2 regions of the Agromyces solani genome follow, and region 1 is predicted to be linked to the other one. Evidence: predicted binding sites of a transcription regulator. Region 1 holds the regulator's gene; the other holds the start of a gene.
The links. Region 1 encodes LexA, which represses DNA repair genes until DNA is damaged. Its sites were predicted from a motif close to TCGAACANNTGTTCGA; they were not measured.
Positions count from the first base shown of each region.

Region 2: the regulator LexA is predicted to act here: its motif matches at 2,131-2,146, upstream of uvrA (excinuclease ABC subunit UvrA).

Region 1 is NZ_JBYRER010000002.1:993,855-998,061, reverse strand. Features, by position in the region: gene AC3RJ7_RS12340 (histidinol-phosphate transaminase) at 1-722, opposite strand, end outside; gene AC3RJ7_RS12335 (LysM peptidoglycan-binding domain-containing protein) at 828-1,220, opposite strand; gene lexA (transcriptional repressor LexA) at 1,494-2,162, shown strand; gene AC3RJ7_RS12325 (alpha/beta fold hydrolase) at 2,169-2,909, opposite strand; gene metE (5-methyltetrahydropteroyltriglutamate--homocysteine S-methyltransferase) at 3,019-4,207, opposite strand, start outside.
Region 2 is NZ_JBYRER010000001.1:1,594,788-1,598,994, reverse strand. Features, by position in the region: gene uvrA (excinuclease ABC subunit UvrA) at 1-2,076, opposite strand, end outside; gene uvrB (excinuclease ABC subunit UvrB) at 2,200-4,207, opposite strand, start outside.

The sequences.
Region 1 (4,207 bases):
GTCGCGGGGTCGCCGGCGAGGTAGCCGACGCGCGCGCCCGCGAATGCGAACGCCTTGCTCATGGTGCGCGAGACGACGAGGCGCGGCCGCCCCTCGAGGAGGGTGAGGGCACTCGGCGTGCCGGGGTCGGCGAACTCGAAATACGCCTCGTCGACGACCACGATGCCGCGCGCCGCGTCGGCGACGGCACGCACCGTGTCGAGCGGGAGCGGGGTCCCCGTCGGGTTGTTCGGCGTGCAGAGGAAGACGAGGTCGGGGTCGTGCTCGCGCACCGCGGCCGCCGCCGTCTCCGGGCTCAGCTCGAAGTCGTCGTCGCGCTCCGCGGAGATCCACCTGGTGCCGGTGCCGGAGGCGAGCAGGGAGTACATCGAGTAGGTCGGCGTGAACCCGAGCACCGACCGACCGGGCCCGCCGAACGCCTGCAGCACCTGCTGGAGCACTTCGTTCGAACCGTTCGCCGCCCAGATCTGCTCGGGAGCCAGCCCGTGGCCGAGGTACCCGGCGAGCGCCTCTCGCAACTCCGTGAACTCGCGGTCGGGATACCGGTTCAGTCGGAGGATCGCGGCGGCGACCCGGGCGACGATGTCGTGCGCCACGTCCTCGGGGATGGTATGCGTGTTCTCGTTGACGTTGAGGGCGACCGGCACGGCCTTCTGCGGAGCGCCGTACGGGGAGCGACCACGGAGGTCGTCACGGATGGGAAGGTCGTCGAGACTCGTCACCGAACCATGCTAGCCACGCTGCCCGGGCCCGACGCCGCGTGCGTCACCGTGTGACCGAGGCCCCGACCGGCGCCGCGGTGCGGCAGGCTGAGACGCGCGCACCGCTCATTCGGAAGCGGGGACCGCGAGACGCTGGCCTGGCTCGATCGTCGCGCCGTCGAGCCCGTTGAGCCGGACGATCTCGGCGATCGTGTCGCGCGGATCGGCCGAGGGGTCGATCGCCTCGGCGATCTCCCAGAGCGAGCCGCCGACATCGACCGTGACGTACTGCAGCGACCCGCCGCCCGCCATGTCGGCGGCGGCACCGCCGGTGTTCAGCACGGCGGTGAACGCCCAGATGACGATCGGCAGCGCGGCGAGGGCCGTGAACACGACGCGCCCGCGTCGGGTCAGCCGCAGCCGCGTGCGAACCCCGGGGCCCGCCGCCCCGTCGACGCGGTTCGCACGGGGCGTCGATGCACCGTGACGGTACTCGTTCGTCATGATCGCTGCGCTCATGTCACCCTCCTGCGTGGACTGCATCCGGCCCTCGGCCGGGAGGGCCGGATGCGAATCTCTGTTCCGAATATATCTTCGAACATCTTCGACTGCAAGCATTCGGCGGCGGAACTCGTGCGAACCGATGTGGCGACACACTCGAACGAATGTTTGCCGCGCCCGCCCGTGGCGGATACAGTTTCGAATGTCTGGGAACAGTGGACCAGACACCACCGACATCCGATCGCGAGGGCGATCGCAACGAGGGGCGGAATCGTGAAGAGCGACAACGACGTGCGCGAGATCGGCAGGGCACGCCGCCGCAAGAGCCTGAGTGCGAAGCAGATCGCGATCCTCGAGGTCGTGCAGCGGTCGGTCGCCACCCGCGGGTACCCGCCGAGCATGCGGGAGATCGGCGACGCGGTCGGCCTCTCGTCGCTGTCGAGCGTCACGCACCAGCTCAACCAGCTCGAGCTCGCCGGCTACCTGCGACGCGACCCCAATCGGCCCCGCGCGCTCGAGGTGCTCATCGAGCTCCCCGGGCTCGACGAGCGCACTCCGTCGGCGGGCGAGCCCGCACCGGTCGGCGACGCCGCGATGGTGCCGCTCGTCGGTCGCATCGCCGCCGGCGTTCCGATCACGGCCGAGCAGCAGATCGACGAGGTCTTCCCGCTCCCCCGCCAGCTGGTCGGCAAGGGCGAGCTCTTCATCCTCAAGGTGGTCGGCGACTCGATGGTCGACGCGGCCATCTGCGACGGCGACTGGGTCGTCGTCCGGTCGCAGCGCACCGCCGAGAACGGCGAGATCGTCGCCGCGATGCTCGACGGCGAGGCGACCGTCAAGGTGTTCCGCCAGCGCGACGGCCACACCTGGCTGCTGCCGCGCAACACCGCGTTCGAGCCGATCCTCGGCGACCACGCCGAGGTCCTCGGCAAGGTCGTCGCCGTGCTCCGGACGGTCTGAGCCCGATCAGGCCGCGCTCACCGCGTGACCCTGGCCTCGCAGCCACTCGACGATCGCGTGCATGAACCCGGTGTGATCGTCGCGGAAGACCGTGTGTCCCGTGCCGGGCACCGTGGTGACGGTCATCCCCCGGCGCCGCAGGTCGGCCGCCACCCGGTCGGTGATGAGCAGGCTCCGCTCGGCGAGCAGCACGAGGCTCGGCGCCACCAGACGCGTCGGCGGCACGAGGGGACGAGTGTCGGCGAAGCCGAGGATCGTGCGCTTGTCCCAGTCGCGCAGCGTCGCGAGCTCGATGTCGACGTCGACGGCGCTCCACTTCGGGTTCATCCGAACCAGCGCGCCCCGTCGCGGGCGGGGGGCGATCGCGAAGAAGACCTTGTACGCGAGACCGAGCGGACCCTTCGGGAACGCGAAGGCCGGGTCGACGTAGATCGCGGCACGCGGTGCGAGACGGTCGGCGACGAGACTCGCCACGAGGCCGCCCAGCGAATGGCCGAGCACGACGTCGGGCGGGCCGTCGAGCATCGGCGCGACGGTCTCGACGACGTCGTCGGCCCAGGCCGCCGGCGAGTACCGTGAAGCGCGCGGGCTGCGCCCGTGACCGGCGAGGTCGACCGCGAGCACCCGGAACCCCTGCGCCTCGAGCTCGGCGGTGACGCGGTGCCACGCGCGCGAGTCGGACATGATGCCGTGGATGAGGATGGCCGTCCGGGATCCGGCGCCCGTCTCGTGGACCGCGAGTTGCATGCGACGACGGTACGTCGGCCGCCTGTGCATCCGCCCCGTGGATGATGCGAGGCCGCCGAACATCGACGGGGCGGATGCCGCGTGCCCGCGACATCCGCCCCGTCGACGCCTATCGGACGGGTGCCGAGACCGCCGCGCCCGCGGTCGACGACGCGCCGCGGACCGCGCGCGCCGCCTCCACGAGGTTCGCGAGCGAGGCGACCGTCTCGTCGTAGCCCCGGGTCTTGAGCCCGCAGTCGGGGTTCACCCAGAGCCGCCCGGCCGGGATGCCGGCGGCGGCCCGCTCGAGCAGTTCCCGCAGCTCCGCCGTCGACGGCACGCGGGGCGAGTGGATGTCGTAGACGCCCGGTCCGATGCCGTGGTCGAAGCCGTTGGCCGCGAGGTCGTCGACGACCTCCATCCGGCTCCGTGCCGCCTCGATCGACGTGACGTCGGCGTCGAGCGCCTTGATCGCCTCGATCACGACACCGAATTCGGAGTAGCAGAGATGCGTGTGCACCTGCGTGCCCGGCGCTGCCGCGGCGGTCGCGAGGGTGAACGAGCCGACCGACCACTCTAGGTACGCGGGCTGTTCGGCGAGCTTCAGCGGCAGCAGTTCCCTGAGCGCCGGCTCATCGACCTGGATGATGCGGATGCCCGCTTCCTCCAGGTCGGCGATCTCGTCGCGGAGGGCGAGCGCGACCTGACGGGCGGTCTCGCCGAGCGGCTGGTCGTCGCGCACGAACGACCACGCGAGGATCGTCACCGGACCCGTCAGCATGCCCTTGACGTGCCGGTCGGTGAGCGACTGCGCGAACGTCGACCACTCGACCGTCATCGGCGCCGGGCGCGAGACATCCCCCCACAGGATCGAGGGGCGCGTGCAGCGCGAACCGTACGACTGGACCCAGCCGTGCTCGGTCACGGCGAAGCCGTCGAGCAGCTCGGCGAAGTACTGCACCATGTCGTTGCGCTCGGGCTCGCCGTGCACGAGGACGTCGAGGCCGAGCTCCTCCTGCAGGCGCACGACCCGCTCGATCTCGTCGCGCATGAGCGACGCATAGCCGTCGGCGTCGAGTTCGCCGCGCCCGAGGCGTGCGCGGGCGACGCGGAGGTCGCTCGTCTGCGGGAACGACCCGATCGTCGTCGTCGGCAGTTCGGGCAGCCCGAGGTTCGCCTGCGCCGCGATCCGGTCGGCCTCGGCACCGCGGTGGAAGTCGCCCTCGGTGAGGCCCGCGAGCCGCTCGCGCACCGCGGGCACGCGCACGCCCGGTGCGGCCGCCCGGTCGGCCAGGGCGGCGGATGCCTCGGCGAGCGCC
Region 2 (4,207 bases), on a different contig from region 1:
TTCGAGCCCCGTGACCCGGCGGTGCTTGCCCGGCACCTTCCGGGCACCGTTGAGCTTGTTCGCGAGCACCCGGTACAGGATGTCGTTGACGAGCGACGACTTGCCGGAGCCGCTCACGCCGGTGACGGCCGTGAACGTGCCGAGCGGGAACTCCACGTCGACCCCGCGGAGGTTGTTCGCCGCGGCGCCCTGCACCGAGATCATGCGCTCCCGGTCGATCGGCCGGCGCCGCGCGGGGATCGCGATCTCCTTGCGACCGGACAGGTAGTCGCCCGTGAGGGAACGCGTGTTCTTCAGCAGGTCGTCGTAGCTGCCCGAGTGCACCACGGTGCCGCCGTTGACCCCCGCGCCCGGGCCGATGTCGACGATCCAGTCGGCGGTGCGAATGGTGTCTTCGTCGTGCTCGACCACGATGAGCGTGTTGCCCAGGTCGCGCAGCGCCACGAGCGTGTCGATGAGTCGCCGGTTGTCGCGCTGGTGCAGTCCGATGCTCGGCTCGTCGAGCACGTAGAGGACGCCCGTCAGCCCGGAGCCGATCTGCGTCGCCAGGCGGATGCGCTGCGCCTCGCCGCCCGACAGGGTGCCTGCGGCCCGCGCGAGGTCGAGATAGCTGAGCCCGACGCGGATCAGGAAGTCGAGCCGGAGCTTGATCTCGCGCAGCACCTGTGCACCGATCGCCTGCTCGCGATCGGTGAGTTCGAGCCGGTCCATGAACGCGCGGGCGTCGGTGAGGCTCAAGAGGCCCACGTCCGCGATGCTGTGGTCGTGGATGAGCACCGACAGCACCTCGGGCTTCAGCCGCTTGCCGTCGCACACCGGGCACGGCACCTCGCGGAGGTACTCGGCCCAGCGCGCCCGCTGCACATCGGTCTCGGCCTGCAGGTATTGCCGCTCGATGTAGGGCACGACGCCCTCGAACCCCGAGGTGTAGCTCATCTCGCGGCCGTACCGGTTGCGCCAGCGCACCTTGACCTCGAAGTTCTGCCCGCGCAGCACGGCCTGCCGCGCCTCGTCGGGCAGCTCTGCCCAGGGGGTGTCGAGCGAGAACCCGAGGTCGCGCGCGAGCCCGTCGAGCAGCTTCTCGTAGTAGTTGTAGAGGCTCTTCCCCTGCGAGGTCCACGGGAGGATCACACCGTCGGCGATCGAGAGCGCGGGGTCGCCGAGCAGCAGTTCCTCGTCGACCGACATGCGGGTGCCGAGGCCCGAGCATTCGGGACACGCCCCGAACGGCGCGTTGAACGAGAACGTGCGCGGCTCGATCTCGGTCAGCTGGATCGGGTGCTGGTTCGGGCATGAGAGCTTCTCGGAGAAGGTGTGCCAGGCGTCGGGCCCGTCTTCGTCGACGAAGTTGACCTGCACGAGCCCATCGGTGAGCCGCAACGCCGTCTCGAGCGAATCGGTGAGCCGGCCCAGCACGTCGGGACCGGCGACGAGCCGGTCGACGACGACCGAGATGTCGTGCTTGACCTGCTTCTTGAGCTTGGGCGGCTCGTCCAGCCGGATGAGTTCGCCGTCGACGACGGCCCGTGAGTACCCCTGCGCCGCCAGCTCGCGGAAGAGGTCGACGAACTCGCCCTTCTTCTTCGACACGACCGGGCTGAGCACCTGGAAGCGAGTACCCGCTTCCAGCTCCATCAAGCGGTCAGCGATCTGCTGCACCGTCTGGCGCTGGATCTTCTCCCCGCAGACCGGGCAGTGCGGGACCCCGATGCGCGCCCACAGCAGGCGCATGTAGTCGTAGATCTCGGTGATCGTGCCGACCGTCGACCGGGGGTTGCGGTTCGTCGACTTCTGGTCGATCGAGACGGCGGGACTCAGCCCCTCGATGAAGTCGACGTCGGGTCGGTCGACCTGACCGAGGAACTGGCGGGCGTACGCGGACAACGACTCGACGTACCGTCGCTGGCCCTCGGCGAAGATCGTGTCGAAGGCGAGCGAGGACTTGCCCGAGCCCGACAGGCCCGTGAACACGACCATCGCATCGCGCGGGAGCTCGACGTCGACGTTGTGCAGGTTGTGCACGCGGGCACCGCGGACACTCAGGCGCGAATGGGCATCGAGACGTGAAACTGGCACCCTTCGAGTCTAGAGAGGACCACCGACACCGCCGCCCGGATGGGTCCGCTGTGGGCGAACACATGTTCGAACACGGCGGATGTTCGGCGATGCTGCGGCTCCCGCTCCCCCGGTCGCCGCGCCTCAGCCGAGGTGGCCGGCCTTCTCCATCTGCCGCAGCTCGCGCTTGAGCTCGGACACCTCGTCGCGGAGGCGCGCTGCGAGCTCGAACTTGAGTTCGCCGGCCGCTTCGAGCATCTGGTCGTTGAGGTCGCGGATGAGGTCTTCGAGGTCGTTCGCGCCCTCGGCCGCGATGCCCTCGGTGCGGAGGTTGGGAACCGGCGACTTCTTGCGGCCGTCGCGACCCGCCAGGAGCGCGGCGGTGTCGGCCTCTTCGCGGGCGAGCACCTCGGTGATGTCGGCGATGCGCTTTCGCAGCGGCTGCGGGTCGATGCCGTTGACGCGGTTGTACTCGAGCTGCTTGTCGCGCCGGCGCGTGGTCTCGTCGATCGCCAGCTTCATCGAGTCGGTGAGGACGTCGGCGTACATGTGCACCTCGCCCGACACGTTGCGCGCTGCGCGCCCGATCGTCTGGATGAGCGAGGTCGACGACCGCAGGAACCCCTCTTTGTCGGCGTCGAGGATCGCGACGAGCGACACCTCGGGCAGGTCGAGGCCCTCGCGCAGCAGGTTGATGCCGACGAGCACGTCGTACACGCCCGCGCGCAGTTCGGTGAGCAGTTCGACGCGTCGGAGCGTGTCGACGTCGGAGTGGAGGTAGCGCACGCGGACGCCGGCCTCGGTGAGGAAGTCGGTCAGCTCCTCGGCCATCTTCTTCGTGAGGGTGGTGACGAGCACGCGCTCATCGCGCTCGGCGCGCTTGCGGATCTCCTCCAGCAGGTCGTCGATCTGCCCCTTCGACGGCTTGACCACGATCTGCGGGTCGACGAGGCCGGTCGGGCGGATGATCTGCTCGACGACGCCGTCGGCGATGCCCATCTCGTAGCGGCCCGGGGTCGCCGACAGGTAGACCGTCTGGCCCACCCTTGCCTTGAACTCGTCCCACTTGAGCGGGCGGTTGTCGAGCGCGCTCGGCAGCCGGAACCCGTGCTCGACGAGGGTGCGCTTGCGCGACGAGTCGCCCTCGTACATCGCGCCGATCTGCGGCACCGTCACGTGCGACTCGTCGATCACCACGAGGAAGTCGTCGGCGAAGTAGTCGAGCAGGCAGTGCGGCGCCTCGCCGGGCGCTCGGCCGTCGATGTGTCGCGAATAGTTCTCGATGCCCGAGCAAAAGCCGATCTGCTCCATCATCTCGAGGTCGAACGTCGTGCGCATGCGCAGCCGCTGCGCCTCGAGCAGCTTGCCCTCCCGCTCCAGTTCGGCGAGGCGCTCGTCGAGCTCGTCGCGGATGGTGCCGATGGCGCGCTGCATGACGTCGGTCGAGGCGACGTAGTGCGAGCCGGGGAAGACGGGCACGGCGTCGAGCTTGGCCACCACCTGGCCCGTGAGCGGATGCAGGCTGTAGAGCGCCTCGATCTCGTCGCCGAACATCTCGATGCGGATCGCGAGCTCTTCGTAGATCGGGATGATCTCGATGGTGTCGCCGCGTACCCGGAAGTTGCCTCGGGAGAAGTCGACGTCGTTGCGCTGGTACTGCATGGAGACGAACTTGCGGATGAGCCAGTCGCGGTCGACCCGCTGGCCGACCTGCAGCGGCATCATCGCCCCGAGGTACTCCTCGGGCGTGCCGAGGCCGTAGATGCACGACACGGTCGACACCACCACGACGTCGCGGCGGCTCAGCAGCGAGTTCGTCGTCGAGTGGCGGAGCCGCTCGACCTCGGCGTTGATCGAGCTGTCCTTCTCGATGAAGGTGTCGGTCTGCGGGACGTAGGCCTCGGGCTGGTAGTAGTCGTAGTACGAGACGAAGTACTCGACGGCGTTGTTCGGCAGCAGTTCGCGGAACTCGGTCGCGAGCTGCGCCGCGAGCGTCTTGTTGTGCGCGAGCACGAGCGTGGGCCGCTGCACCTGCTCGATGAGCCAGGCGGTGGTCGCCGACTTGCCCGTACCGGTCGCGCCGAGCAGCACGACGTCGGTCTCGCCCGCGTTGATACGACCGGCGAGCTCGGCGATCGCCTGCGGTTGGTCA